Regions from separate parts of the Gordonia sp. (in: high G+C Gram-positive bacteria) genome, predicted to be linked through region 3. Evidence: riboswitches for the same ligand, from Rfam matches in the RefSeq annotation. Region 3 holds a riboswitch; each other region holds the start of a gene.
What was found. Region 3 has a riboswitch for cobalamin ahead of ACTIMF_RS13240 (ABC transporter substrate-binding protein). Riboswitches for the same ligand answer to the same signal wherever they lie in the genome.

Region 1 (10,078 bases), on a different contig from region 3:
TCGGCGCGCATCACGCAGCAGGAGTGCCCGGCGTCCACCTCGTGGACGGTCGCGCCCGGAATGCGTTGGGCCATCGCGCGCTGACGTTCCGGCGGGATCGCCTTGTCGCGTAACGGGATGACGACGGCGGTCGGAACGTCGATCTCATGAACCCACGGCTTGGTGTGATGCTTGCCGATAGCTGCGAGGGCACGACCGACAGCGAGCGGTCGGGTGGACCGGAACTCGGTGATCGCCCACCGACGGAGGTCGTCGTTCGGGTCGAGCGGTTCGGCCTTCAGGTCGGCAACGGTCGGTGCGCCGCGTCGAAGACGGCTGAACGAGGCACCCATGCCCTGGTGGAAGAGTCGTTCGGTGACTGTGGTCTGGAACTGGTCGGTGCCTGCGCACAGCACGAGCCCGCCGACACGGACGGGATGCTGGCGCCACACGCGTTGTGTGATCAGCGATCCCATCGAGTATCCGGCGACGATCGCCCGGTCGATGTCGAGGGCGTCGAGAACGGCCACCGCATCGTCTGCGCAGTCGCGCAGGGAGAACTCGGACGACTGGATGCCCCGGCCGTGCATCCGCTGGTCCATGGTGATGACGCGAAAGCGTTTAGCGAGCGCGGGGATGCTCGGAAACCAGGTGAGCAGACCGGTGGTCGACAGCGCGTGCAGCAACAGGATCGCCGGTGCGTCCGGGTCGGGGCCGCGGCTGTCGGTGACGAACGTGGTGCCTCGTCCGGGGAGGTCGACGAGGTGGCCACTCGGCACCTTGACGTCGGGGAGCCGTCCGGACGCCGGCAGCAGCGAGACGAGGTCACGGCGTGACGATTTCATCGGTTCACCCCTTCGTTCCGAAACCGAGCAACAGAACTAGAACGTGTTTCAGTGCCGCGAGCCACTATGCCATAGATTCAGTTTGGACTCGGGTCGGGCACGGTGGTCGTGGCATGCGGGTCCGGCTCAACGGCTGATTCTCCGCAATGTCCTCTGAACGGACTAATCGACGTATTTAAGAGAAACCTGATAACCGGTGGTGCTTAAGTTATGGCAAGTGTCACTTCTGCCCCGTCTCTCCCATGATCAGGAGTTCCCATGAAGATCCGTCTCGCACTTGCCGCTGTGGCAGCATCTGCCGCTCTCCTCGGCGGGGCCATCGGCGCACCCGTCGCCCAGGCCGCGCCTGCCACCAACGGCGTCGCCGCGAAGGCCGCGCTGGACTCGATTCAGCCGCAGCCGAACGACGCCGCAGCCGTCGTCGACGGCATTGCGGCCGCGAACGAGGTTCTCAATAAGCTTGGGATCACTCCGTTCACTCCGACAATCGGTGCCTGTACCGACTTTTCGTTCCCGCTGGCGGTTGGCGGTGCGGTTGCCGGTCCTACGACGCCAGGCCTCCCGGATACCCCGTTGCTGGGGATCAAGGATGGAAATTTGACCATCAAGGATCTTCTCGGAAAGGAACACGACCTTAACGCGGTGAAGAAGGGTGAGATTCTCTATGGATTCGTGCCTGTTGGCGTGATTAACGACTCCGGAGACAAGTCCGGCATGCGGGTCGCGTGGTTCAACGTCAACACGTTCAAGGGTGGACTGGGGGCGCCGATGGGCGGGATCACGGACGTGATCGTGGACGCTGTGGAGAAACGAATCAGCGAAGCGGGCCTGCCGGAGGCCGTCACCGGCCCCGCGGTTGCACCACTCAAGACTGCACTCAACCTTCTCCCCTCCAACGGAGTCCGCGGTGGCCTCGTGGACACCGGCTCCGGCACTGTCCTTTCCGCGATCTACGGCACCGTGAAGAAGGGCGACGCGACGTGCTTCTTCTTCCCGTCGCTGGGTATCGCGACCGCCAAGTAGGCGGGCGATGACCGCAGTGCAGTGAAACGATCCTGTGCCCGGGACCATCTGACCGGTGGTCCCGGGCACAGTCGTCTGTGCGCGAAAGTTATGATCACCGTGCCAGCGCGCCCGATGTTTCGGGCAGGGAATCCGGTGCGAATCCGGGACTGACGCGCAGCGGTGAGAGCGACGTTCCGGATCGCATGTCACTGGGTCGAAACCTGCTGGGTCGACACCTGGGAAGACGTCCGGCAACGGTAGACCTCGAGTCCGAAGACCTGCTGGCTCGCGCGGGAGCAACCCCGCGGGATCCACACGCGAGCTTCGCGTTCTGAGCTCGGGCCCGAAAGATTGTGATGTCCCACCTCTCCCGTAACCCGCTGATCGGCCGCAATTCGCTGTTCGGCATCGCGGCTCTCGCTTCGTCCATAGCGCTACTCGCCGGATGCGGAGTGTCGGACGACGCCGCGTCGTCGACCCCGTCTGTCGAAGGATTTCCCGTCACGCTCACGAACTGCGGCGAGCAGGTGAGCGTCGACTCGCCGCCGCAGAACATCGTCTCGCTGAACCAGGGGACCACCGAGGTGCTGCTGTCCCTCGGGCTCGCCGATCGGATGGCGGGTACAGCCACGTGGACCGACCCGGTCCTGCCGTCACTGGCCGCAGCGAACGAGAAGGTCAAGCGAATCGACGACAACTGGCCGTCGCTCGAAGCAGTCCTTGCCGAAGAACCGGACCTGGTCACTGCGTCGTTCGGATCGACCTTCGACAAGGGCGGCACCGCGCCGCGCGCACGGTTCACCGAGTTCGGCGTCCCCACCTACCTGGCCCCGTCGGACTGCGAAGGTAAGGAGGACACCGGTGGCGACGGATCGCGGAGTACGGACTTCACGCTCGACCTCGTCTACAAGGAGATCACCGAACTCGGTGAGCTCACCGGTACGTCGGACAGAGCCGCGAACGTCGTCGCCGATCTCAAGAGCCGAGTGAAGAGCGCAGCCGATTCGGTCAACGCCCGGGGCACAACGGTTCTGTACTGGTTCTCGGACTCGGAGTCGCCGTACATCGCAGGATGTTGCGGTGCACCAGGCGTTGTCTCCAAGGCGCTCGGTCTCAAGAACGTCTTCGACGACACGCACGACGAGTGGCCGCAGATCGGTTGGGAGGAAGTCGCCAACCGGAACCCTCAGGTGCTGGTGATCGGCAACCTGACGCGCGATATCCAGTCAGGGGAGTCCGCACAGAAGAAGATCGACTTCCTGGAGTCGAACCCGGTCACGCGTGAGATGGACGCGGTCAAGAACAAGCGATACATCATCGCGACGGGGGCAGAGATGAACCCCTCGCTCCGCACTGTCTACGGAATCCAGAACGTCGCCGACGGTTTGAACAAGCTCGGCCTGGGTACGTGAGAGCGTTTGCGACTCGACTCCCGACCGTCGCCACGTTGTGGCTCGGCGGACTGGTGCTGTTGCTCGTGTCGATCGGATTCGCGATCACGATCGGACCGTCGGGGCTCGGCCTGTCGGACGTCTGGTCGTCACTGCGGGCGGAGTTGTTCGGCGGCGATTCGGGTCTGTCGAAGCTTCAGGAGTCGATCGTCTGGAAGCTGAGGCTGCCGCAGTCGGTACTCGCCGCGGCGTGTGGCGCGGGACTGGCCGTTTGCGGTGGTGTTCTTCAAGCCCTGCTGCGGAACCCGCTGGCCGACCCCTTCGTGCTCGGAGTCTCCTCTGGAGCGTCGGTTGGCGCGGTGTCCGTGATCCTCCTCGGCGTCGGAGCCGGGGTGATCGGAATGGCGGGTGGCGCATTCGTGGGTGCGCTCGCCGCATTTGCGCTGGTGTTGTTGCTCGCCCGTCTCGCCGGAGGCACGACTGATCGGGTCGTCCTCGCCGGGATCGCCGCCACCCAGCTGTTCTCGGCGTTGACCTCGTTTATCGTCTACACCTCGGCCGACGCCGAACAGACGCGCGGCGTGCTCTTCTGGTTGCTCGGTTCGTTGTCGTCGCCGTCGTGGACGGAAGTGTCCGTATGCGCAGTCGCGACCGTCGCAGGCCTCGTGGTGTGCCTGCTGTCCTCCGGTGCACTGGACGCGTTCGCGTTCGGCAACGACGCGGCCGCATCCCTCGGCGTGAACGTGGCCCGGACCCGGCTGGCACTGCTCTGCGTCACCGCGCTGATCACCGCGGTGGTGGTGAGCGTGTCCGGAGCGATTGGCTTCGTCGGCCTCGTGCTGCCGCATGCGGCTCGGGCCATCGTCGGCGTCCGCCACCGCGTCATGATGCCGACTTTGGCGATCATCGGCGCGTTGTTCCTCGTGTGGGCCGACGTCGCAGGACGCGTTCTGATCGCCCCACGCGAACTGCCGATCGGTGTCATCACCGCGATCGTCGGCGTCCCGATGTTCGTGCTGGTCCTGATCCGTCAGGGGCGCCGATGATTCTGCGCGCAGAAGGTGTCGGCTGGGCGGTCGGCGGAAAGACAATCCTTCACGACATCGACCTCGCGGTGAGCACAGGCGAAGTTGTCGGCCTCATCGGACCGAACGGGTCGGGCAAGACGTCGCTGCTGCGATTGCTCGCGGGGTTGCGCAGACCGAGTCGCGGAGCAGTGTCGTTGGGCGATACGAGGTTGGACGATCTGCCGCGGCGCACCATCGCACAGCGGGTCGCGTTCGTGGAGCAGGCCGCGGTGACCGACCAGAATCCAACTGTGGCCGACGTTCTCGAACTGGGGCGGACACCGCATCGTCGGACATGGGCGATCGGATCGGCCCGTGACCGGAAGATCATCGAGACCGTGGCACGCGAGACCGAGATCTACCAGATGCTCGGTGAGCGGTACGGCTCGTTATCGGGCGGCGAACGTCAACGTGTGCAGATCGCTCGAGCGTTCGTGCAGGAACCGCAGACGATGATCCTCGACGAGCCGACCAATCATCTCGACATCAAATACCAGTTGAGCTTGCTGGAACTGGTGTCCGCCCACGTGCGGGACACTGATGCGTCGGCAGTGATCGCTCTGCACGACCTGAATCTCGCCACGATGTTCTGCGATCGCATCGTGGTCCTGGCCGGAGGTCGGGTAGTCGGCGAAGGTGCGCCTGCCGACACGATCACGGAGAGCATCATCGCCGACGTGTTCGGTGTTCGGGCGCGGATCGTCGACGATGGTGGCGTGTGGGTGCGGGTCGATCGGAACGGAGCATAGCGACTTCATGAACTTCGGCCGGACCGTACTACCCTTGGACTGATGTCGTCCGAGACCTCGAAACCGCGTGCTGTGTCGGTGATCGGCGTGCTCGGACCGGTCACCGTGGACGGTTGCGAGGTGTCAGGGATTCGGGCGCAACGACTCCTCGCCGCGTTGGCTGTCGCCAATCGCTCGGTATCGAGCGAACGACTGATCGACGAGGTGTGGGGCGAGGACCTGCCCAGGTCTGCTCAGGCCGCCCTGCACACTCAGATCTCCCGGCTACGCGGGCTCGTCGGAATCAACGGGTCGGACGGCCGATACCGTCTCGAAAATGCGACCACCGATATTGCTCTCGCCGAGCAGGCTCTGGCGCAAGGCGATCCGGAGGCGGCGGCGAGGTACTTTCGAGGTGATCCGGCCGACGGGGTTCGCATGGACGCCGAACGTCTCCGCGCCCGGATCGACGATCGACGCATGCACGATGCGCTCACCGCAGGTGACTATTCGACGGCCGAGCGGCTCGCCGTCGCCCGCGCCGAAGCCGATCCGATCGACGAAGCGGCCCATGTCGCGTGGATGCGCGCCTTGGCGGGAACCGGCCGGACCTCGGAGGCGCTCGCCGTCTTCGCGCGTCTGCGTCGCGCACTCGCCGAGGAACTCGGAGCCGACCCGGGATCCGAGGCGACGGAGCTCAATGCGGATCTCCTCGCCTGGTCTGCGCGTCCCGCACGACGAACACCGCGCCTGCGCTCGGACTCGCTGATCGGCCGCGACGACGACCTCACGGCGTTGACTCGTCTCGTCGTCGAGCATCGGGTGGTCACGGTGCAGGGGCCTGGCGGAGTAGGGAAGACGTCGATCGCCTCGGCTGTCGGCGATTTGTTCTCCGATCGCGGATCGTCGGTGCACTTCGTGTCGCTCGCCGCGGTCCGCGACGCCGCGGACCTCGTCGGAGTGATCGCGGCGACGCTCGGCGTCGGCGAGTCCGATGTACGGACAAGCGCTTTGCCGAAACTCGTCGGAGATCTCTCGCAACGTCTCGGGGATGCGCTGCGCGGCAACGACACACTGTTGATTCTCGACAACTGCGAGCAGGTGATCGACGCGGCGGCGACCCTCGTCGGGGAGCTCATCGCGAGCCTCCCGGACCTCCGGGTCCTGGTGACGAGCAGATCGCCGCTGTTGATCTCGGCCGAGCAGGTCTACCGACTCCCGGTGCTGCAGACTGCCGGAGCCGAGTCGGCGGGCGTCGAACTGTTCACTCTGCGTGCGCAGTCCGTGCGTCCAGGCGTTGCCCTCGACCCGGACGCTGTCGCGATGTTGTGCGCCCAGCTCGATGGGCTGCCGTTGGCAATCGAACTCGCTGCCGCACGCATCCGGGTGATGGGCGTCGACGAGATCGTCGCAGGCCTCGCGCAACGGTTTGCGCTCCTGCGGTCGGCCGATCGCACAGCGCCTGATCGTCACCGGACGCTCCAGGCTGTGATCGACTGGAGTTGGGACCTGCTCGACGATGAGGCGCGTGCGGCGTTGCGTCGTACGTGTCTGTTCCCGAACGGTTTCTCCGCGACCGCAGCTGAGTATGCGACCGGGATGTCGGGTGTCGCGTTAGCCGATGCGCTGACCGCTCTGGTCGACCAGTCGTTGCTGCAAGTCGACGAAGTCGGCGGACACACGCGGTATCGAATGCTGGAGATGGTGCGAGAGTTCGGCGAGGAACGTCTCGTCGACGCGGAAGAAGCGGCGAGTGTGGGTGCGGCGATGGCGACATGGGCTCGCCTGGTGTGCGACGGGCTGCGGCATCGATATCGCAAGGAGCCAGACCGCGTATTGGTGGCCGAGACGACAACCGAAGTCGAGAACCTCGTGTGGGTGCTGCGCCGCGCAGTCGACGACGCCGACATCGCGACTGCGGTTACGGTCTTCCCGGTGATCGCCGCTCTCTGGTCGAGCCGCGGCCTCCATGCCGAAGTGGCGTCGTGGGCCGAGCGCGTGATCGACATGCTGCCGATCCCAGCGGGGGACGTCGGCGCGCTCCACCAAGCATGGAAGTTGACGGCCGTCGTCTCTGCTGTGCACGTGATGCCGAACAGTTCCCGGCGGCCTCTCGCGCGGGCGATGTGCATGTTGCGCCGACTACATCGACCGGCGCAGAGATACGCCGACCCGATCGAGTTCGTCGCCGCAGTCATTTTGGCGCGTCGGATCCTGCCCGCTTACCGGATCATATTGCGCGCATTGGAACCCGGGCGGCCAGACCTGGTGCGGTGGGCGGCGTTGAGCATGCGATTCAACGTGCGTGAGAACATCGGCGACCTCGACGGGGCCCTACGTGACAGCCTCGAAGTGTCGGCGGCGGCAGGCTCCTCGGACTCCTTCACCGCCGCGATGACCGATATGACGACGGCGAGTCTGCTCGGGCAGCAAGGGAAGTGGGCCGGCGCGCTGGAGCTGTACCAGCGGACCGTTGTGCGCTTCGCGGAACTCGGAGCCGAGGACGACGCACACCAGGTCGGTGTCTACATCGTCGCGACCCTGCTCGCGCTCGGCGACGTCGAAGCCGCCCGTGAACAGCTCGACGATCTGACCGGCGGTTGGAAGCCGGGGGATCGGACACCGCAGGGGAGCGCAGAGTCGGTCGCCGGGACCATGACGGTGATGGCCGAGTACCAGCGGATCACCGGAACCTCCTCGAACGAGGATGTCGCCTCGCTGCTGTGTCGGGGCGCCGACTTGCTGGTCGGTGAGCAGGCGACCGAACGCATGGACCCGGGTGTTATCGGCATCGTCACGGTTGCGGTCGCCGGACTGATCCAAGTGGGTGCGTACGACAGGGCACGGGAGTACGTCTCGGGACTCGCCCGAGTCCTGGCCGCTGCAGACACCGGATGGATCGATGTGCCGCAGACGGCCGGGGTCGTCTTCACATTCGGCGCGCTGGCCTGCATAGCGTCGCCCGGCGATGAGACCGGTGCGCGGTGCATGGCGTTGGCGATCCGACTCGGGGCGCGCCACGACTATCCGGCACTGCACGGACTGCTCGTCGACGCCCCGCGCCTGTCGGGTTGCGGACCCGGCGAGTGGGAGAAGATCAGCTCGTCTGCGCGCAAGTTGGCGCGCAGACGAGCTCTGGATGAAGCGATCGGCTACTTGGCGTTGCGGATATAGGCGCGGACGGCCAGTGGTGCGAAGACGATGATCAGTACGGCGGCGCCGACCAAACTCCATACGACGTGGGTTCCGACGTGGCCGTCATTGCACATCTCGCGGATCGCGGTGATCAGGTGGCTGATCGGGTTCACATTGACGAAGGCCTGAAGCCAGCCGGGCATGGTGTCGACAGGGACGAAGGCGTTCGACATGAACGTGAGCGGGAACATGATGAGCATCGAGACGCCCTGCACCGCCGAAGCCTTTTTCACCAGGCAGCCCATGAGCGCGAAGATCCACGACACGGCGAAACTGCAGACCAGCACGAGGAGCACCGATCCGAGGACACCGAGCGGCTCGGGTCGCCAGCCCATCGCGACGCCGACCGTGAATGTGATGGCGGTGGCGATCAGGTAGCGGATGACGTCGGCCAGGAGAGCGCCGGCGAGCGGACTGATCCGGGCAATCGGCAACGAGCGGAAGCGGTCGAACACTCCCTTGTTCATATCCTCGCGGAGCTGTGTTCCGGTGACGATCGACGTCGTGATGACCGTCTGGACCAGGATGCCGGGGACGATCACCGGCAGATAGCTGGAGATGTCGCCGCTGATCGCGCCGCCGAAGATGAACGTGAACATCAACGTGAAGATGATCGGCTGCAACACGACGTCGAAGAGTTGTTCGGGGTTGCGAGCGATCTTGATGAGGCCCCGATAGGCGAACGAGAAGGACTGGGTCACGGTGTCGGCGAGGCTCACTGTGCGTCGCGGCTCGCGGACGGTGTCGATGGCGATAGAGGTAGTGGTCATGGGTCAGGCCTTTGCGGTGATGGTCAGGAACACTTCGTCCAGGCTCGGCTTGGAGACGGTGATCTCGTCGACGACGATCCCGCGGTCGCGCAGGGCGATGAGGAGGTCGGGAACGAGGTCCTGACGGTGCAGTGGGGCGGTGATACGGCCGGCTTCGGCGCTGAGTGCCGTGGTCTCGCCGAGTACGGACTCGGCGAGCTCGGCGACGGCGGGCGCGTCGTCGCGGTCGACCGGGGTGAGGGTGAGGGTGCTGGTGCCGACTGACTGCTTGAGTTGGTCGGCGGTGCCGTCGGCGATGACGCGGCCGTGGTCGATGACGGCGATCCGATCGGCGAGCTGATCGGCTTCGTCGAGGTACTGAGTCGTGAGCAGGACGGTGCACCCGTCGGCGACGAGCTTGCGGATCGTCTCCCACATCTGTGCACGCGTGCGCGGGTCCAGACCAGTGGTCGGCTCGTCGAGGAACAGCAGCGGCGGGGTGTCGACGAGGCTGGCCGCCAGGTCGAGACGTCGCCGCATACCGCCGGAGAACTCCTTCAACGGCCGATCGGCAGCTTCTTCGAGAGCGAAGTCGGCGAGGAGTTCCTCTGCGCGGGAACGACATTGCGCACGCGACTTACCCAGGAGGCGCCCGAACAGCATGAGGTTCTGTCGTGCGCTGAGATCTTCGTCGACCGATGCGTACTGTCCGGTGACGCCGACCAGCGAGCGCACGGCCACCGCGTCGCGCACGACGTCGAAGCCGAACACCTTGGCGTTGCCTGCGTCGGGCCGGAGAAGTGTGGCGAGCATGCTGACCGTCGTGGTCTTGCCTGCCCCGTTGGGTCCGAGGACGCCGTACACCGACCCGGCGCGGACGGCGAGGTCGACTCCCGCGACGGCTTTGGTGGATCCGAAGTATTTGACGAGCCCCTGTGCGTCGATCGCGAGATCGGCGGCCGGGCCCTGGCTGGTGGCGGCTGTGTTGGCCGAGATTGTCGAAGTCATGCCGACGACGATGCACCGCGGCTCTGTCGCAGCACTTGCATGCGCTTACGTCCACTCACGTCGGTTCGGGAGCGGCCGACTCGGCGGCGAGAAGGAACGACGTGATTCACG
Region 2 (10,078 bases), on a different contig from region 3:
TTCGGGAAGAACATCAGCAGCGACGTGCCTTCCGCCGTCGATAGGTCGGAGCCGAAGAACAGCATCAGGACGGGAACGGCGAGGAGACCGCCGCCCAACCCCATACCGGCGGCCCACGCACCGATCACCGCACCGAACGCCAGCGACACCGGGATCGTGTACGCGAGATTCGCGATCATCTCGTCGGAGATGCGAGCCGACCCCGACGACAATCCCAGACCCGTCGCATCGAGAATGAGTTTGACCCCCGTAGCCACGAGGATCGCGACGAACAGCCAACGCAGCGGACGCTGCGGGATCGCGACGACCAGTCGAGCGCCGAACAGTCCGCCGACGGTCGCACCGAGCGCCATCCCCGCCCCTGCGCGCAGGTCGACCGATCCGCCGATTGCAGCGAACACCGCCGCACCGACGCCGGTGACCGCGATGTTCGCTGCTCCCGCCGTGCCGTGCGGCGCGTGCCGAGACAGCGTCGTCGTGCGTTCGAGCGCCGGTACGTAGAACACGCCACTGCCACCGCCGAGGAGTCCTCCGATCGCTCCGCCGGTGAATCCGATGCCCGCCTCGACGCCTGTCCATTCCGGATTCTTCACGGCGAAACAGTAGCACTTGTCTGAGGAGCAGTTCTCTACTTGTCTGAGTAGTTGCCTGGCTCAACCCGCGGTGAGTCGACGGCGGTCCAGCAACGCGAGTTGCAAGGCGCTCAACAAACGCTCGGCAGGGTCGTCCAGGTTGAGTCCGGACACCTGACGGGCTCGGTCGACGCGGTAGCGGAGTGTGTTCGCGTGGACGCCGATCCGGTTCGCCGCATCGCGGACGTTGCCGTGGGCGTCGAGGTAGGCGCGAACGCTCTCCTCCAGGTGCGCAGTGCGTTCGGTGTCGTACGCGACCATGGCGGTCACCCGGGGGTCGACGAGTTGGTCGCGGTCGACGAGCGCGTCGAGGATCTCGCCGAGCAGTACCGCTGTGCGCGCCTGGGCGAGCGTCGTCACCCGATCGGCTCCGCCCGAGCGGGTTGCGGCGAACACCCGATCGACCTCGCGGCGAGCCCGGGCGACCTCGGCCAGCCCGTCGACCGGGAACACGACGGTCGCGTGCAGGCGCCCGCCGCCCAACACAGGGTCGCCGTCGAACCGGGCGACCAGCTGACCGACCCAGCGGGTGATCGGCGCGACGTCGGCGGCGGGCACCAGGATGTACGCGCGCTCGGCGATCAACGTGGTGAGCGCCGACGTCGCGTACGCGCTCGCGTGCAGCCGAATGGCTCCGCCGACGGCGGCGATCGCGTCGGTGGGCGTGAGCGACCCGCCGTCCGCGGCGATACCGATAACCGCGGCGCGTTCGTCGACCGCCCACCCGAGATAGGCGCCTGCCGACGAGGCGTCGATCCCACCGTGTTCACCGAAGAGTCGTTGCAGAAGCTGGGCTTCCGCCGACGGCGCCTGCATCGCCCTGGTCAGGATCCGCGACGCGACGGAAGCCGCGCCCGCCAGCACCTCGGCCGAGTCGGACGTCAGCGCGACCGCGCCCTCCTGGACCCAGATCGAACCGAGGTGTCTGCCCGCGCCGCTGTGCACGCCGATCACGAGGCGGCGCCGCATCGCGTGCTCCTCGTCAGCGGGCACGTCGACCACCTCACCGCCGCGCCGGATCGCGTCGAACACGCCCCACTTGCGGAGCAACGCCAGGTACGTCGGCGGGCCCTCCCGACCGAGGATGGTCTGCACCCGTAGATCGTCGGCCTCGCCGTTCGACGGTGAGTACGCGAGTACCCGCGCGCTCGTCGCGTCCTCGATGGACACGAGGCCACCGGTCCCCCGCGCCACCAACCCGACAAGCCCGATGAGGTCCACGTCGACGGGAGTCTCCGGATCGCCGGGGTGTCCAGCCGATTCACGCCCTCGATTCAGGTCGGCCTGCACGAGTCCCAGGATCCGGTCCCACCGCGCGCGGGTGTGGACACCGACGATCGCGACGCCCGACTCGTCCGCCACCGGCCGCGCCTGCGCTGGTCCGGCGAACGCCTTCGTCAGCACTGCGCGGGGCCGAGGGTCCGATTGTCGCGACAGCCAGCCCCGTACCCCGTCCGCGTCGACCCCGACGAGCACCACGAGATCGGTCGCGGCGCAGGCGCCCGCATCGATGTCGTCGGCGTCGATCATCGAGACGTCGACGACTCCCGATGCATCATCGGGGCGTGCGCCCTGACCACCGCTGATCACCGCCCAGTCGACGGCGGTGTCGAGCGAGTCGATCAGCTCCGACAGCGACATCCCCTCGAATTCCGGCATGAACACATTCTGTCAGCGCATTCAGAGATTCGAACAAGTAACGGCCGAAACTGTTGTTCAGATGCACGAGGCCGGGGTCACGCCGAGAGACTGTACTGACAGACATGACCATTGCGCACGACTACCAGCACGACACCGACGCGACGGACCTCGCCGACCTCGCCGACCGCACGCGTCGGCAGGTGACTCGGTGGCTCACCGAGGCAGGCGTCCACAACGCCCGGCCGCACGCCTCCGCTCGACGTCTCGCCGCCGTCCTCTCCGACCCGAAGGGACTCGACTTCACCGTCGGTTTCGTCGACCGGGTGATCGGGACCGAGGACACCGCCGCGGCCGGAACCGCCCTCGCCGAGATCGTCGCCGACGCGCCCGCGTCGCTGAGCGCCTTCGACCGGCTCCAGCTGCGCTCGGGCGCCGCGCTGTCGCGTCGGATCCCGAAGGTGGTCATCCCGGTGGCTCGCGCACGAATGCGCGCGATGGTCGGTCACATGATCGTCGACGCGCGCGAGAAGCCGTTCACGAAAGCAGTGAAGACGCTGCGAGCCGGTGATCACCACCTGAACGTCAATCCCCTCGGCGAGGCCGTCCTCGGCGACGACGAGGCCGACAATCACCTCGCCGACGCGCGCGCACTGTTGCGCCGCGACGACGTCGACTACGTCTCGATCAAGGTGTCGTCGATCGCATCCCAAGTCTCCATGTGGGCGTTCGAGGAGACCGTCGACTACGTCGTCGACCGTCTGGCACCGATGTACCGCGAGGCCGCTGCCGCGCCTGCGGGCAGCAAGTTCATCAACCTCGACATGGAGGAGTACCGCGACCTCGAACTGACGATCGCGGTGTTCACCCGACTGCTGTCGATGCCTGAACTGCGTCACTACGAGGCGGGCATCGTCCTGCAGGCGTATCTGCCCGATGCACTCGGTGCCGTGCAGCGACTGTCCGCATTCGGCTCCGAGCGCGTCGCCGCTGGCGGTGCCGGCATCAAGGTGCGCCTGGTCAAGGGCGCGAATCTGGCGATGGAGACCGTCAACGCCGAGATCGCGGGATGGCCGACGGCGACCTGCGCGTCGAAGGCCGCGACCGACGCCAATTACAAGCTGGTCCTGCACTGGGTGTGCACATCCGACCGGATGGCCGGGCTCCGTCTCGGCGTCGCCGGACACAACCTCTTCGACATTGCTTTCGCCCACCTGCTCGCCGACGCGCGCGGCGTCGCAGACCGGGTGGAGTTCGAGATGCTGCAAGGCATGGCCACCGAGCAGGCCGAAGTGGTGAGCGCCGACGTCGGCCGACTGTTGTTGTACGTGCCGACCGTCAAACCCGCCGAGTTCGACGTCGCGATCTCGTACCTGGTGCGCCGTCTCGAGGAGAACGCCGCGTCGGAGAATTTCATGTCGGGCATCTTCGAGCTGACACCGGGCAGCGACGTCCACCGTCGTGAGGAGGGCCGCTTCTCCGCTGCGATCGACGGTCTGCGAGCGATGATCGACGAGCACTCGGACCGGGCGCCGAAGCCCAACCACCGGCAGGATCGCACGGCCGAGGAGTCGGCGGCCCTGCCTGCCCCCCTGTCGAGCGCCGACGAACTCCCCCCGTTCGCCAACGAGCCCGACACCGATCCGGCGCTGCCCGCGAATCAGGCCTGGGCACGCGGGTCGATCGCTCGCAGCGCGACACCGGGGTGGCTCGACGCACAGAGCGTTCCGCCCGCGCTCGCCGCGGCCGACGTCGACGGTCTCGTCGAACGCGCCCGCACCGCGGCAGTCGAATGGGCCGCGCGACCCGCATCCGAACGCGCCACCGTCCTGTATCGCGCCGCCGACCTCCTGTCTCGACGTCGGGGGCACCTCGTGTCACTCGCTGCGGCGGAGGCAGGCAAGTCCGTCGCGCAGTCGGACCCGGAGATCTCCGAGGCCATCGACTTCGCCCGCTATTACGCGCATCAGGCGCTCGAGCTCGACCGCATCGACGGCGCGGTGTTCACCCCCGACCGGGTGATCGTGGTGACACCGCCGTGGAACTTCCCGATCGCCATCCCCGCGGGCGGCACCTTCGCGGCGCTCGCAGTCGGCGCCGCAGTGATTCACAAGCCATCGGCGCCCACGCCACGGTGCTCCGCGGCGATCATGGAGGCGCTGTGGGACGCAGGCGTCCCACGCGAGGTGTGCCACGCGGTGTTCCCCGACGAAGGCGAGGCGGGTCGCGCCCTCATCAGTCATCCGCACGTCGATCGCGTCATCCTGACCGGCGCGTCCGAGACTGCGGCACTGTTCCAGTCGTGGCGCGCGGACCTGCGCATCAACGCCGAGACATCCGGCAAAAACGCTGTGGTCATTACCCCGTCCGCCGACCGAGACCTGGCGATCGCCGACCTGGTGCACAGTGCGTTCGGGCACGCCGGGCAGAAGTGCTCGGCGGCATCGCTGGGGATCCTCGTCGGCAGCGTGTACTCGTCCGAACGATTCCGCAGGCAGCTCATCGACGCCGCGTCCTCGATGGTCGTCGGGTGGCCGACCGATCTCGCGGCGACCGTCGGGCCGTTGACCCAACCGCCGAGCGACAAGCTGATCCGCGCCCTGACCACCTTGGAGCCAGGCGAGTCGTGGCTGCTGCAGCCACGTGCGCTCGACGACACCGGCCGACTCTGGTCGCCGGGCATCAAGGACGGAGTCGCACCGGGTTCGTTCTTCCATCTCACTGAATGCTTCGGCCCTGTGCTCGGACTGATGCGCGCCGACGACCTCGACCACGCACTGACGCTGCAGAACGCCACCGACTTCGGGCTCACCGCCGGGCTGCACTCGCTCGACACCCGCGAGACGCGCCGCTGGCTCGACCGGGTCGAGGCGGGAAACCTCTACGTCAACCGCTCGATCACCGGGGCCATCGTGCGCCGCCAGTCGTTCGGCGGCTGGAAGCGATCGTCGGTCGGACTCGGCTCCAAGGCCGGCGGACCGAACTACCTGATGTTGATGGGCACGTGGGCGGACGCCCCGGCGCACGGCTCACCGCAGTCGCCTCCACAGACTCCGGCGATCGCCGCGTTCGCTCGATCCGTCGAGTCCTGCGTCACCGACGCCGAACACGCGTGGCTGGTACGAGCGCTGGCCGACGACGACCGAGCCTGGGCTGCCGAGTTCGGCGTCGGCCGGGACGAGACCGGCCTGGGCGCCGAGGCCGACGTCTTCCGCTACCGCGGGGCCGACGTCGTCCTGCGCGTGTCCGAGGACGCGACGCCCGCGCCGACTGCACGACTGATCGCCGCCGCGGCACGATCGGGCGCGCGAGTGCGCGTCAGCATCGCGCCCGACGCGAGTTCGACGACGGCCGCCGTCGTCGAGTCAGCCACCGCGCTCGGCATGCCGGTCGCACCGGCCACCGACACCGACTTCGCCGATGCGATCGCGCGCCTGGAGGTGCCGCGAGTCCGCCTCGTGGGCTCGTCTGCCCCGTCGGTCCTGGCCGCCGTCGCTGCTCGGCCCGACATCGCACTGCTCGACGACGCCGTCACCTCGTCGGGACGAGTCGAGCTGCGCCACTGGCTCCACGAGCAGGCGGTGTCGATGACGTTGCACCGCTTCGGGAATCCGAACCGGCCGTTCCACCTGCTCGCAGCCGAATTGACCACACCCCGATGACTCGACCCGCGTGACGCTTCGTGCATTCGAACGAATACCGTGGTTGCGATTCGTTCGACCCCACATGCCGGACACACGTGCGGGGCGGCAGAATCTCCCGAATGACGAGACGTGAATCACATACGCTCAGTGTCGTGCGTAGGGTGACGACGTACGACCTGACGAATCGGTGATCGCGCCTGTGTCTTCGATCGAATACGAGAGGGAGTCCCGATGTCAGTAGCGTCCGACGGCCGAGCATTCCAGATCTTCGCCGTCGTCCTGTACTTCGCGGCGATGCTCGGCATCGGGTTCTACGCGTACCGGAAGACCAAGAACAACCTCGACGGGTACATGCTGGCCGACCGTGGTCTCAAGCCGTGGATCGCCGCGCTGAGCGCGGGCGCGTCGGACATGTCGGGCTGGCTGCTGATGGGTCTGCCGGGCGCGATGTACGTGTCCGGGCTCTCCGAGTCGTGGATCATGATCGGTCTGCTGATCGGCGCGTGGGCGAACTGGAAGGTCACGGCGCCGCGATTGCGCGCGTATACCGAGGTCGCGGGAGACGCGATCACGATCCCGAGCTTCTTCGAGACACGTCTGCGCGACTCCTCGCGCATCCTCCGCATCACCTGCGGCGTCATAATCCTGGTGTTCTTCACGTTCTACGTCTCGAGCGGGATGGTCGCCTCCGGCAAGTTCTTCGACAGCGCGTTCGGCGTGGACTACACCGTCGGCATGCTGATCGTGGCGGCCGTGACCATGGTGTACACCCTGTTCGGCGGCTTCCTCGGTGCATCGTTGACCGACGTCGCACAAGGCGTCCTGGTCGTCATCGCTCTGCTGGCGGTACCGATCATCGGCATCATCAACCTGGGCGGCGTGGGAGCGACCATCGACGGTGTCCGTGCGGTGGATCCCGACGACCTGAGCTTCTTCGCAGGCGGTTCGGTCGTCGCGATCATCTCGTCGGCGGCCTGGGGACTCGGCTACTTCGGGCAGCCGCACATCATCGTGCGCTTCATGGCGTTGCGCTCGCCCGCCGAGGCGGGCACCGCGCGGCGGATCGGTATCGCCTGGATGTTCGCATGCGCCGTCGGTGCCGTCGGCACCGCGCTCGTCGGCATCGCATACTTCGCCAAGCACACCACCGAGGCTCCCGAAGACTCCGAGACCGTCTTCCTCGCACTGTCGCAGATCCTGTTCCATCCGTTCATCGCAGGCCTCGTGCTCGCTGCGGTTCTCGCAGCGATCATGTCGACCATCTCGTCCCAGTTGATCGTCTGCTCGTCTGCGCTGATCGAGGACCTCTACAAACTGGTGGCGGCGAAGACCGGACGACGAGAGCTCAGCGACATCACCTACGTCCGGCTGGGACGTCTCGGCGTCCTCGCCATCGCCGTGATCGCCGCGGTGCTCGCGATCTCGCCGTCGAACAGCATCCTCGACCTGGTCGCGTTCGCGTGGGCAGGCTTCGGCGCAGCGTTCGGACCGGCGATCGTGCTGTCCCTGTACTGGCGACGCCTCACCACGTGGGGCGCCCTCGCCGGCATCGTGACGGGCGCGGTCGTCGCCTACGCGTGGGGCCAGTCATCGTTGAGCGAGGACATGTACGAGATCGTGCCCGGGGTCCTCGCGAGCTTCGTCGTAGCCGTCACGTTCAGCCTGTTCACATACCGGCCCAACTCGGAGATCGACGCCGAGTTCGACGCCGCGAAAGCGTTGGCGAAGGCGAAGGACACCGATACGGCAGCCGTCGACGCCAGGGTTTAACGCAGAGGATTCGGCGAATGTGAAAAGTGCGGCGACCTCGCTAGACTCGGCTCCGCAACAGGTTCGCCCGGTGATTCGTTCTTCGGGCGTCGAGAAGAGGGAATCCGGTGCGAATCCGGAGCTGACCCGCAGCGGTATGTCGGAACGACCGTCGTCACATGCACTGGACCCGAGGCATCGGGCCTGGGAAGCGACGACCAGTAGGAGCGCGCAGCGCACGCCGACGAGCCCGAAGACCTGCCTGTCGTACCGGGCACGCCGTGCTCGGTGGCTGTCCGCCTCGTGGATCAGGCGATGACTCCGTCACGGGTTCGAGCGTTCTCGTGCCCGGGTCGGAATGCATCTTCTGTCGGGCGACGGCCGTCAACACTGTTTGCAGGAGAAGAAGTACACATGTCCGTCGACACGACGACACACACTGCCCCACCGTTCACCGCGACTGTTCCGGGCACCGCCCGCATCGGTGCGAATCGCGAGCTCAAACGAGCCGTCGAAGCCTACTGGGCCGGGCGGTCGGATCGCGCCGACCTCGAAGCCGTCGCCGCCGATCTGCGATCGACCAGCAGGCGCGCCCTCATCGACGCCGGTATCGACTCGGTTCCGGTCAACACGTTCTCGTACTACGACCAGGTTCTCGACACCGCGGTGATGCTCGGTGCGCTGCCGCCCCGCGCCACGACGATCAGCGATCCGCTCGACCGCTACTTCGCGGCCGCCCGCGGCTCCGACGGCGTGACGCCGCTGGAGATGACCAAGTGGTTCGACACGAATTACCACTACATCGTCCCGGAGATCGGCCCCGACACCACATTCGCACTGGACGCGACCAAGGTTCTGGCGGAGCTCGCCGAAGCGGCTGCCGACGGGGTCGACGGTCGACCGGTCGTCGTCGGTCCGATCACGTTCCTCGCGCTGTCGAAGGCCGTCGACGGAGCCGCGGCACCGTTGACCCGACTCGACGAGGTCGTCGCGTTGTACGTCGACCTTCTCCGGCGTCTCGCCGAGGCGGGTGCCCAGTGGGTACAGATCGACGAGCCGATTCTGGTGACCGACGCCGTCGAGAATCTGCCCGCGCTCGCCGAGAACGTCTACTCGACGCTCTCTGAGGTCTCGGCTCGGCCGGCCATCCTGGTCCAGACGTATTTCGGTGACGCCCGCGAGTCGGTCGCTGCCCTCGCCCGCACCGGTGTGGAGGCCGTCGGCGTCGACCTGGTTGCAGGCGGAACCGACAGCGTGACGTCCGCGGGGCTCGGTGACAAGATCGTCGTCGCCGGTGTCGTCGACGGACGCAACGTGTGGCGCACCGACCTCGACGAGGCGCTCGGCGTCCTCGAGTCACTGCGCGGATCGGTCGGGCCTCTCGTGGTCTCGACGTCGTGTTCCACCCTGCACGTCCCCTATACGCTCGCCGGCGAGGACGGCCTGGACGACGCCCTCCGCGGCTGGCTCGCGTTCGCGAGCGAGAAGCACGCCGAAGTGGTCGCGTTGGCACGCGCGTTCGCGAGCGGCCGCGCCGATCAGTCCGAAGCGTTCGACGCCGCCGCGACGGCGCTCGCGAGCCGCGCGAACGACCCGAGGCTGCACGTCGAAGCGGTCCGCACCCGCTTGGCCGCCCTCACGTCCGCTGACTGGACCCGTGAGGACTCGGCGGCACGGCGCACCGTGCAGGATGCCGCGTTGGACCTGCCGACACTGGCCACCACCACGATCGGTTCGTACCCGCAGACCACCGACATCCGCAAGGCCCGTCAGGCGCTGCGCACAGGTGCGATCGACGACGCCGAGTACACGCGTCGCATGCAGGCCGAGATCTCCGATGTCGTTGCACTGCAGGAGGAGATCGGCCTCGATGTACTGGTGCACGGCGAACCCGAGCGGAACGACATGGTCCAGTACTTCGCGGAACAACTCGACGGATTCTTCGCGACCGCGAACGGCTGGGTCCAGTCGTACGGCTCGCGCTGCGTGCGTCCGCCGATCCTGTTCGGCGACGTCGTCCGTCCCGCACCGATGACAGTCGACTGGATCGCGTACGCACAGTCGTTGACGGCCAAGCCGGTCAAGGGCATGCTTACCGGTCCGGTCACAATCCTCGCGTGGTCGTTCGTCCGCGACGACCAGCCGCTCGCCGAGACCGCCAATCAGGTCGCTCTCGCGATTCGCGACGAGACCGTCGACCTCGAGAAGGCGGGTACGGCGATCATCCAGGTCGACGAGCCTGCCCTGCGTGAACTCCTGCCGTTGCGGGCCGCAGATCGCAGCGCCTACCTCGACTGGGCCGTCACCGCGTTCCGATTGTCGACGGCGGGCGTCGCCGACGCCACCCAGATCCACACCCACCTGTGTTACTCGGAGTTCGGTGAGGTCATCGGGGCCATCGCGGACCTCGACGCG
Region 3 (10,078 bases):
GGACCGTCTGGCCCGACAGCACGAGGATGCACCGGGCCCCGGCGTGACTGGCGTCGTCGAGTGTCTCGGTGATCGTGGGCGAGTGCCCGCCCAGCACCGCCGTCGCGAACACGACGTCGGGCCGGCGCCGAGCGAGTCGGGTGAGTGCGAGCGTCAGTTCGGCAGCAGGGTCCGCTCCGCGATTGGTGGGCGCGGTGACGATCACCCAGTCAGGAGACGTCATTTCGGCTGCTCCATCGATTCGCATAACACCACCAGCGGTCCGCCGGTCCGTGGGTGGCCGATCACCTCGGCGTCGATACCGTAGACCTCGGCCAGCAGCGTCGGGGTGAGGACGTCGGTTGGCGTTCCGACTGCGTGCACCGCGCCCTCGCGGAGAACTACGAGGCGATCGCAGTACATGGCGGCCAGGTTCAGGTCGTGGATGGCGGCGACCACGGTCAGATCCAGCCGCCGCACCGTGTCGAGCAGCCCGAGCCCGGCGGATACGTCGAGGTGGTTGGTCGGCTCGTCGAGCACCAACACGGTGGGACGCTGAGCCAAGGCACGCGCCACTTGGACCTTCTGCCGCTCACCGCCCGACAGTGTGTGCCAGGTGCGTCGTCGCAGCGTGTGCAGGCCCAACGCGTCGATCGCGTCGTCGACCCCCGTCATCGACTCCCCGAGGGGGCGACCCCAGCTCGAACCGTGCGGGATGGTCCCGAGTTCGACGATCTGTTCCACCGTCAACTGCATGGCCGTCGCCGACTGCTGTTCCACCTCGGCGACGGTGCGGGCGAAGTCCCGTCGTTTGACGCTGTGGACGTCACGACCGTCGAGTAGGACGTGACCGGCGTCTGGCCGCTGCCAGCGCATGATCATCGACAGCAGAGTCGACTTGCCAGATCCGTTCGGACCGATGATCCCGGTGAACTCGCCGGAAGCCGCAGTGCATGTGACGTCTCGCAGGATGTGGTTCGCGCCGAGGGCGAAGTCGACGCCGCAGATTTCGATGTTCACTCGAATCCCTTCTGCCTGCGCAGCAGCCAGATGAACGCGGGTACGCCGATCGCCGACGTCACCAGTCCGAGCGGCAGCTCCCGCGCGTGCATCAGGCTGCGCGCCAGAATGTCGGCCCACACCACGATCAGCGCGCCGACCAGAACCGCCATCGGCAGCACGCGCGCATGAAGCGGTCCGACGAGGAAGCGCACCAGGTGCGGAATCACCAATCCGACGAAGCCGATGATCCCCGACAGGGCGACGAGGACGGCGGTGCACAGCGACACGAGTGCGTACAGGGCCCATCGGGTCCGAGCGACGTTCGTTCCCAGGCTTGCCGCAGCCCGCTCCCCGAACGCGAACGCGTCGAGCGTCCTGGCGCAGAAGAGCACGACCACCACCGTTACCCCGGTGACGACGACGGTGAGGAGCATCGTGTTCCATCGGACGCCTGCCACCGAGCCGAGCGACCAGAACATCACTCGTTCGGCGGTCCCGTGCGGCCCGAAATAGATCAGTCCAGAACTGAGCGCCGACGCCAAGAGTCCTACCGCGACACCCGCCAGGATCAGCCTGCCCGGCATCAGTGCGCCGCCGCGTGTGACGGAGATGGCGAACACCAGGACCAGTGCGGACATCGACCCGACGAATGCGGCCAGGGACACCACCGGGCCGCCTGCGAGGGTGCCGAACCCGATACCGGTGCTCAGGACGACTGACGCGCCCAGCGCGGCGCCGCCCGACATTCCGAGTATGTAGGGGTCAGCGAGTTGGTTGCCGGTCAATGACTGAAGCACGGCGCCGCACACCGCGAGGCCCGCACCGATCACCGCGGCGCCGACCACCCGCGGGAGCCGGAGGTCGACGACGATGTGCTCATCGAGGATGTCGACTCCCGAGGTCAGTCCGAGTCGCCCGAGGATCGCGTCGGTCACGGTGCCGAGCGACAGGTCGGCCGAGCCGATGATCACCCCGAGTCCCATGCTGACGAGGAGCAGCCCTGTCAGCCCGACCATCCAGAGGACGAACGACGGGGTGCTGCGCACCCGTTTGAGCACGCGCGGCCTACTGCTTCGCGAGCGCGTCCGACAGTCGGACCGCGCCATCGATCATTCGTGCACCGGGCGTGCTCTCGGAGAACGGGAAGACGACGTACGACGCGTTCTTGACGGCGTCCAGTTCCCGTAGGGCCGGGTCGGACTCGAGGTACTGGCGTTTGGCGTCTGCCGGGTCCCATTCGGCGTCGACCAGCACGATGACGTCCGGGTTCGCTTGCAGAACGGACTCCCAGCCGGTGTCGGCCCAGTTGCCCGAAAGAGTGTGGAAGGCGTTGGTCGCGCCGACGGCGTCCATGACCAGTTGAGGGCCGCCGTCGCGCCCGCCGACGGACGGGCTGTCGGTCTTGGAGTCCCACCACATCAGAGTCTTGTCGGCCCCGGCGTTTCGCTTCTTGAGTTCGTCGAGCGTCGACCGCATCGCGCGGTTCACTTCGTTCGCCTCATCGGTGCGGCCGAAGAGGACGCCGTAATCGTGGGTCTCTCCGGCGACCGCGTCCCACGACGGCTCGGGACGTTGCGACTTGTCGTCGCAACCGAAGGGTGACACGTACGAGGCGACACCCAACTCGGCCAACGAGTCCTGGCTGCCGAGGGCCTTGTCGTCGAAGGCCGAGGAGTACGACGCGGTGACGAGGTCCGGACGCTTCTCCAGGAGTGTCTCGCGATCGGGGTATTCCTCGGCGAGAACCTCGATGCCGTTGTACGCCTCCGCCCATTTCGGCGCGATGGCGTCGTCGAGGTAGGCCGTGCCGACCATCTGGTCTTGCGCGCCGATCGCCAGTGCGGACTCCGTCGCCCCCTGGTTGACGGTGATCGCCGATTCGGCGGGCACGTCCATGGTGATCGTTCGGCCGCAGTTGGTGAGCGTGATGGAGGCGTCAGAGGTGTCGGCGTCGTCGCTGCTGGTGCAGGCGGACAGTGCCAGTGTGCCGGCGAGACTCGCGAGCACGGTGAACTTCGTCAGGGTACGCAAAGCGACCCCCTTTCCAGATCTCGTGGAATTACGGGGTACGCCGCGGCCGGTCTCCTGGCTCAGCAGGGGCTCCCGGCGTCGTGCCTTCCCGAATGGCGACCGTTGTCGGCCGCCGGTTCAGTGGCTGGAGGCTTTCACTCCAGACGACTTCCGGACCTGCTCACAGTGGCGAGTCCGCGCCGGATTCTCACCGGACTTCCCGTACACCGTGACGTATCGCGACGAGTGTATCGGCAGTCGGAGGAAACCGACGATTCCGCAAATTCGCCGCGAGCGCGCAGTGCAAGACGCGCATTCACAACGCGAAACGTTTCCCAACGCTTGACCCTTCAGGCGATCAATCTAGGAGTAGACCTATACGGGTGCGGTGCGTGTCTGCGGAGCTCTGCTGCGGCCGCCGCGCTCGACGGCGGGTGTTCGCGGTCACGATCTACGTCGTCGGCGGTCGATATAGTGCTGAATCGGGGCGGCGACCGCCCGTTGATCGTCGAGGAGGACCCGTGGCTGAAGGCTCGAACCCGCTGAGTCGTCGGCGGGAAGTCGGATCGGCCAGCGCTCGTTCGCTTCTGTTGACGATCCTCGGCGAGTTCGCGTTGCCCCGCAAAGAACCGGTGTGGACCTCGACGATCCTGGATGCGCTTGCGCTCCACGACGTCGAGGAGCGTGCGGCTCGGCAAGCGCTGTCGCGCACCTCTTCTGAAGGGCTGCTCGCCTCGAGTCGTCATGGCCGACGCAGCGCGTGGGAACTGACCGGATCGGGCGTCGACCTTCTGACTGAGGGGACCGAGCGGATCTACGGTTTCATGCGGAGTGCGCCCGCGTGGGACGGCAGATGGCTGACCCTGGCGGTCTCGATCCCGGAGACACAGCGCAAACTGCGGCACCGCCTCCGCACTCGGTTCACCTGGCTCGGACTCGGCTCTCCGCAGTCGGGCCTCTGGATCACTCCAGACACGTCTAAGGCGGACGACGTCCGACGTGTGATCGATGACCTCGGACTGTCGCGCCAGACCTTCTCCTGGGTCGGGGCGACGTCTGGGATCGGCGACGAGAAGGCCCTCGTGTCGGCGGCCTGGGACCTCGCCGACGTCGAATCGCGATACGTCGACTTCCTCGGGTTGTTCTCTGAGCGGCGCGCGGAGTCGACGACCGAAGCGTTCGTCGCGCAGGTGGAGCTCGTGCAGGAGTGGCGTCGCTTCCCGTTCCTCGATCCGGACCTGCCACGAGAGCTACTCGACCATGAATGGCCCGGTCCGCGGTCTGCGGCCGTGTTCCATGACCGTCATGCGCAGTGGCATCGCCGCGCCCAGGCGTATTGGGACGAGCTGCAGGCGAGCGCTGCGCAGCGTATCTGATCGCGCGCTTCGCACAGTCTCGGTTCGGCTTCCGCAGCCTCACTCTCCTCGTCGCACCGTCAGCTCACTCGGCGCCCCCCGCAATGAGCAGGCAGCGACGGAGTTGAGGCTGCGGCACGGGAGACGAGGCTGCGCCACGGAATGTTTCTGCATCACATTTATCGACGTCAAGTGGGTTAGGTCACCCTAAATATGTGACAATTTGTTGACGAACTGCCAGAGAGTTGTAGAGTGTTTCTCAGATCGAGGAACACCCGACAGCCCCCGAATGGAGTCCTCTGTGATCGACAGTCTCCCCAGCTATCTCGCCGGCCGGTGGCGTACCGGCACCGGCGACGCTCGCGTCGTCCGGGATGCGGTCACCGGCGAACCGGTCACTCGGATAGCTGCCGCCGACGTCGATTTCGCCGACGTGCTCGCCTATGCCCGCGACGTCGGCGGAAGTGCCCTTCGCGCAATGACGTTCGCTGAGCGGGCCGCGTCGTTGAAAGCGGCGGCCGCAGCGCTCGGCGAGCGCAAGGACGAGTTGTACGAGCTCTCCGCGAAAGCCGGCTCCACTCGCGCCGACGCCAAGGTCGACGTCGACGGCGGGTTCGGCACGGCGATCGTGTACGCCGGACTCGCGCGCAAAGGACTGCCCGACGGCACGGTCATCGTCGAAGACGATGCTCCGACCCAGTTCGGTAAACAAGGTCTGTTTCTCGGACGGCACATCCTGACCTCGCGACGGGGCACCGCAGTCCAGATCAACGCCTTCAACTTTCCGGTCTGGGGCATGCTCGAGAAGCTCGCGCCCGCACTCCTCGCGGGCGTCCCGACACTGGCGAAGGCCGCGACGCCGACGGCGTACATCGCTGAACACGCCGTACGCATCATGGTCGAATCGGGTGCGCTGCCCGATGGCGCGCTGCAGTTCGTCGCGGGCCCGATCAACGGGCTGTTCGATCTTCTCGACGGTCAGGACAGTGTCGGCTTCACCGGATCGGCCGACACCGCAGCATCCCTGCGCTCACATCCGAGCGTCGTCGGCCGGTCGGTGCACTTCACCGCCGAAGCCGACTCGCTCAACGCTTCAGTACTGGGACCCGACGCGACCCCGGGAAGCGCGGAGTTCGACCTGTACGTCGACCAGATCGTCACTGAGATGACGACCAAGGCCGGACAGAAGTGCACGGCTATCCGCCGCGCATTCGTCCCGGCGGCCCAGCTCGACGCCGTGCAGGACGCGCTCGCCGCCAAGCTCGGCGACGTGGTCGTCGGAGCACCCGGAGCCGATGGCGTCACCATGGGCGCACTCGTCGGCACCGACCAGCGAGACGACGTCCGCACTCGGATCGCCTCACTCGCCGCGGACGCTCGCATCGTCGTCGGCGACCCGGACTCCGTCGACGTCGTCGGTGCGGATGCTCGCATCGGAGCGTTCCTCGCCCCGATCCTGCTGCGCGGCGACGAGAACTCGCAGACCGCGCACGACGTCGAAGCGTTCGGTCCAGTCTCGACGCTCCTCCCGTACGACGGATCGTCTGCTGACGTCACGGCGCAGGTGGCTCGCGGGCACGGCTCGCTCGCCGCGTCGGTGGTCAGCGCCGACGCCGACTTCGCAAAGGAGACGGTCCTGGGCATCGCGGCCCACCACGGCCGCGTCCTCGTCCTAGACCGGGACAGCGCGCCCGAGTCGACCGGCCACGGCATACCGATGCCGCAGCTCGTCCACGGCGGCCCCGGCCGCGCGGGCGGCGGCGAAGAAGAAGGCGGACTGCGAGCGGTCTACCACCACATGCAGCGCACGGCGGTCCAAGGCGGGCCAGATTTCCTCACCAGTCTCTATCCCGCTCGACCAGCGTGAGCGGTCTGCCCGCGCTCGACCACGCAGAAACAACCACTCCGAGAACAACACAGGAGAAGACACCATGACCAGCTCCACCACCGACCGCACCGGCGAAGCCCCCAAGCCCAGCGGACCCCTCTCCCAGATCGACTACAGCGAGAAGATCCCGAACAACGTCGATCTGGCAAGCAACCGGCGCCTCCAGCGCGCGCTCGAAGGCTGGCAGCCCAAGTTCCTCGACTGGTGGCGCAACCTCGGTCCCGCGATTCCGACCAAAGACGTGTACTTGCGTACCGCGGTCGCCGTCGGACGCGACGGGTGGGCGCACTTCGATCACGTTCCGATGGAGGAGTACCGGTGGGGCATCTTCCTCGCCGAGGCCAACCCGGATAAGAAGATCAACTTCGGCAAGCACAAGGGCGAGCCCGTCTGGGACGAGGTTCCCGGCGAGTACCGCGCCGACCTGATGCGCCTCATCGTCGTCCAGGGCGACACCGAGCCGGCCTCCGTCGAGCAGCAGCGGGTCCTCGGCGCCACCGCGCCGAGCATCTACGACATGCGCAACCTGTTCCAGGTGAACGTCGAAGAAGGCCGACACCTCTGGGCCATGGTGTACCTGCTCCAGGCGTACTTCGGTCGCGAGGGCCGCGAGGAGGCCGAGAAGCTGCTGCAGCGCAACTCGGGTGACTTCGACAACCCGCGCATCCTCGGAGCGTTCAACGAGGAGACCACCGACTGGCTGCAATTCTTCATGTTCACGTACTTCACCGACCGCGACGGCAAGTACCAGCTCGGCACCCTCAAGGAGTCGGCGTTCGATCCGCTGGCCCGCACCTGCGAGTTCATGCTCAAAGAAGAGGCCCACCACATGTTCGTCGGCACCACCGGCGTCCAGCGCACCGTCGAGAAGACCGCGGAGAAGATGAAGGAACTCGGCACCGACGACGAGAAGACCCTCTTCGAGGCGGGCGTCATCCCGCTGTCGATCATCCAGAAGTACTTGAACTTCCAGTTCTCGGTATCGATGGACCTGTTCGGTTCCGAGCAGTCGACCAACGCGGGTAACTACTACTCCGAGGGACTCAAAGGCCGCTGGCAGGAGACCCGTCGCAAGGACGACCACGTCCTCGTCGACGACGAGCGGACCATGACCTACGTCGAGGACGGCGAGATCCGTGAGAAGGCGGTGTCGGCGCTCGGTTCGCTGAACCTGGACCTGCGTAACGAGTACGTCGCCGACTGCGCCAACGGCGTGGCTCGCTGGAATCAGGAACTCGAGGACGCCGAACTCGAACAACGGCTGACCCTCCCGCACGAAGGCTTCCACCGCAAGGTCGGCGTGTACGCCGACGTCAACGTCAGCCCGGACGGCGAAGTCCTCGACGATGCGACTTGGGAAGCGCGCAAGGACGATTGGCTGCCGTCGAACGCGGACCGTGAGGCCGTCGCCGCGCTCATGGTGCCCGAGTACGAGTACGGCGAGTTCGCCGGTTGGATCGCGCCGCCCAAGACGGGTATCAACTCGCAGCCCGTCGAATTCGACTACGTCCATCTGGCCGAAGAAGGCCTGGCCTGAGAGCCGCGCCGGAACAGCCCATCCCGACCATCCGAAGGACTTGCAGCCATGACTGTTCTCGACGAACCGACCACTTCCGATCAGACCGCGCCACCAGTCGTCGACTTCGCAACAGATCCCGACGAGTACAAGCACTGGACGCTCGTCACTGACGGCGAGATCGCCACCGTCACACTCAAAGTCGACGAGGACGGCGGCCTGGTTCCCGGTTACCAGCTGAAGATGAATTCGTACGATCTCGGCGTCGACATCGAGCTCTACGACATCACGCAGCGTCTTCGCTTCGAGCACCCCGAGGTCAAGTCGGTGGTCCTCACCGGCGGCTTGGAGCGGATGTTCTGTGCGGGCGCCAACATTCGGATGCTCGCGCAGTCGCCCCACTCGTGGAAGGTGAACTTCTGCAAATTCACCAACGAGACCCGCAACGGCATCGAAGACGCCACGTCGAACTCCGGTCAGACGTGGATCGCCGCGCTCAACGGAACGGCGGCGGGCGGCGGCTACGAGGTAGCACTCGCCTGTGACGAGATCATCCTCGTCGACGACAACTCGTCGACGGTCTCGCTGCCCGAGGTCCCGCTGCTCGGTGTCCTTCCCGGTACCGGCGGCCTGACCCGCGTGGTCGACAAGCGTCACGTCCGAAAGGACCGCGCCGACATGTTCGCGACCAAGTCGGAGGGCTACCGCGGCGATACCGCCGTCCAATGGGGTCTCATCGACTCGACGGTGCCACGCAACGCGTTCGACGAGGCCGTCACCACCCGCGCCCACGAGCGTGCGGCATCCTCACACCGTCCCGGTGGGCAGGGCGTCGCATTGACTCCGTTGGACCGTCGGATCACCGACACCGAGATCAGCTACCCGCATGTGTCGGCCACGCTGGATCGCAACGGCCGCAAGGTCGAGATCACCGTGCAGGCGCCCACCGACGCGCCGCCCGCCGACGCTGCGGCCGCCCTCGCGCAGGGCGTCGACTACTGGCCGCTCGCCGTGACCCGCGAACTCGACGACCTGATCCTGCACCTGCGCACCAACGAGAACGAGTTGGGGACCTGGGTGCTTCGCGTGGTCGGCGACGCCGATACTGCGCTCGCCTACGACACCCAGCTGTTGGAGAACGGCGACGACTGGTTCGTCAACGAGGTCCGTCACTACTACAAGCGCGTGATGAAGCGTCTGGACGTCACCAGTCGCAGCCTGATCAGCGTCATCGAACCGGGCAGCGCGTTCGTCGGCCTGCTCGCCGAGATCGCCCTCGCCTCCGACCGGCAGTACATGCTCGACGGCGTCTACGAGGACGTCGACCCGGACGCGACTCCCGCGACGATCCAGTTGACGGCGTCCAACGACGGTGTCTACCCGATGGGCAACGGTCTCTCGCGGATCGAGTCCCGCTTCTGGGGCCGAGACGACGACCTCGACGCAGCCCGTGCCACGATCGGCACCGCCCTCGACGCGGCCGCTGCCGACACCGCCGGACTGGTGACCGTCGCCCTCGACGACATCGACTTCGAGGACGAACTGCGGATCGTGCTGCAGGAGCGGGCCGCGCTCTCGCCGGATTCGCTGACCGGCATGGAGGCCAACCACCGATTCGTCGGACCCGAGACCATGGAGACCAAGATCTTCGGTCGCCTCACCGCGTGGCAGAACTGGATCTTCATCCGGCCCAACGCTTCCGGCCCCGACGGTGCGCTTCGCCGGTATGGCAGCGGCCAGCGCGGCGAGTACGACTTCGGCCGGGTGTAGTCATGGCCGACTACTTCAACGCCGCCGAATACCTCGTCACCCGGCGCGTGGACGCCGGCGATGGAGACCGGACTGCAGCAGTCGGTACCACCACCGTTACGTACGCCGAACTCGACCGTCTGATCGGCGACGCGGCTGCCGCGTACCGGACCGCAGGCCTGCACCGTGACGACCGCGTACTGATCGTCATGGCCGACGACATCCCGATGCTCGCCGCGATCCTCGGAGCGTTCCGCGCCGGGGTCGTCGCGGTGCCGATATCGACGATGTTCAACGGCTCGGAACTCGGAAAGATCATGGCCGATTCGGGTGCACATCTCGTCGTGTGCAGCAGTGAGTTCGTCGACGCCGTCAACGAAGGCCTGACCGCGGCGCCAGACGTCGCGACTGTGGTCCTCGACGGTGACGGCGACCTGAAGGTCCCGAACGGTGTCGCGCGATGGTCGTGGCCCGCGTTCGTCGCAAGTGGGGCCGCCGCCGCACCCGACACCCGGCAGATCGTTCCCACCGCCGACGACTCGTGGGCGCTGTGGCTGTACACCTCGGGCACGACTGGCT

Region 1: it holds a riboswitch for cobalamin, as region 3 does, so the genes downstream of both, ACTIMF_RS07510 (ABC transporter substrate-binding protein) here and ACTIMF_RS13240 (ABC transporter substrate-binding protein) in region 3, are expected to answer to the same signal.
Region 2: it holds a riboswitch for cobalamin, as region 3 does, so the genes downstream of both, metE (5-methyltetrahydropteroyltriglutamate--homocysteine S-methyltransferase) here and ACTIMF_RS13240 (ABC transporter substrate-binding protein) in region 3, are expected to answer to the same signal.

The regions. Positions count from the first base shown of each region.
Region 1 covers NZ_JBQEDL010000011.1:4,086-14,163, reverse strand. The annotation lists gene ACTIMF_RS07520 (alpha/beta fold hydrolase) at 1-824, opposite strand, end outside; gene ACTIMF_RS07515 (hypothetical protein) at 1,083-1,847, shown strand; cobalamin riboswitch at 1,934-2,129, shown strand; gene ACTIMF_RS07510 (ABC transporter substrate-binding protein) at 2,186-3,241, shown strand; gene ACTIMF_RS07505 (FecCD family ABC transporter permease) at 3,238-4,266, shown strand; gene ACTIMF_RS07500 (ABC transporter ATP-binding protein) at 4,263-5,036, shown strand; gene ACTIMF_RS07495 (BTAD domain-containing putative transcriptional regulator) at 5,079-8,189, shown strand; gene ACTIMF_RS07490 (ABC transporter permease) at 8,168-8,980, opposite strand; gene ACTIMF_RS07485 (ATP-binding cassette domain-containing protein) at 8,984-9,967, opposite strand.
Region 2 covers NZ_JBQEDL010000013.1:88,717-98,794, forward strand. The annotation lists gene ACTIMF_RS08960 (sulfite exporter TauE/SafE family protein) at 1-593, opposite strand, end outside; gene ACTIMF_RS08965 (PucR family transcriptional regulator) at 654-2,291, opposite strand; gene ACTIMF_RS08970 (proline dehydrogenase family protein) at 2,396-5,932, shown strand; gene putP (sodium/proline symporter PutP) at 6,146-7,684, shown strand; cobalamin riboswitch at 7,727-7,943, shown strand; gene metE (5-methyltetrahydropteroyltriglutamate--homocysteine S-methyltransferase) at 8,078-10,078, shown strand, end outside.
Region 3 covers NZ_JBQEDL010000025.1:8,763-18,840, reverse strand. The annotation lists gene ACTIMF_RS13250 (ABC transporter ATP-binding protein) at 220-999, opposite strand; gene ACTIMF_RS13245 (FecCD family ABC transporter permease) at 996-2,039, opposite strand; gene ACTIMF_RS13240 (ABC transporter substrate-binding protein) at 2,047-3,012, opposite strand; cobalamin riboswitch at 3,040-3,238, opposite strand; gene ACTIMF_RS13235 (PaaX family transcriptional regulator) at 3,513-4,367, shown strand; gene paaZ (phenylacetic acid degradation bifunctional protein PaaZ) at 4,648-6,213, shown strand; gene boxB (benzoyl-CoA 2,3-epoxidase subunit BoxB) at 6,278-7,771, shown strand; gene boxC (2,3-epoxybenzoyl-CoA dihydrolase) at 7,820-9,520, shown strand; gene ACTIMF_RS13215 (benzoate-CoA ligase family protein) at 9,523-10,078, shown strand, end outside.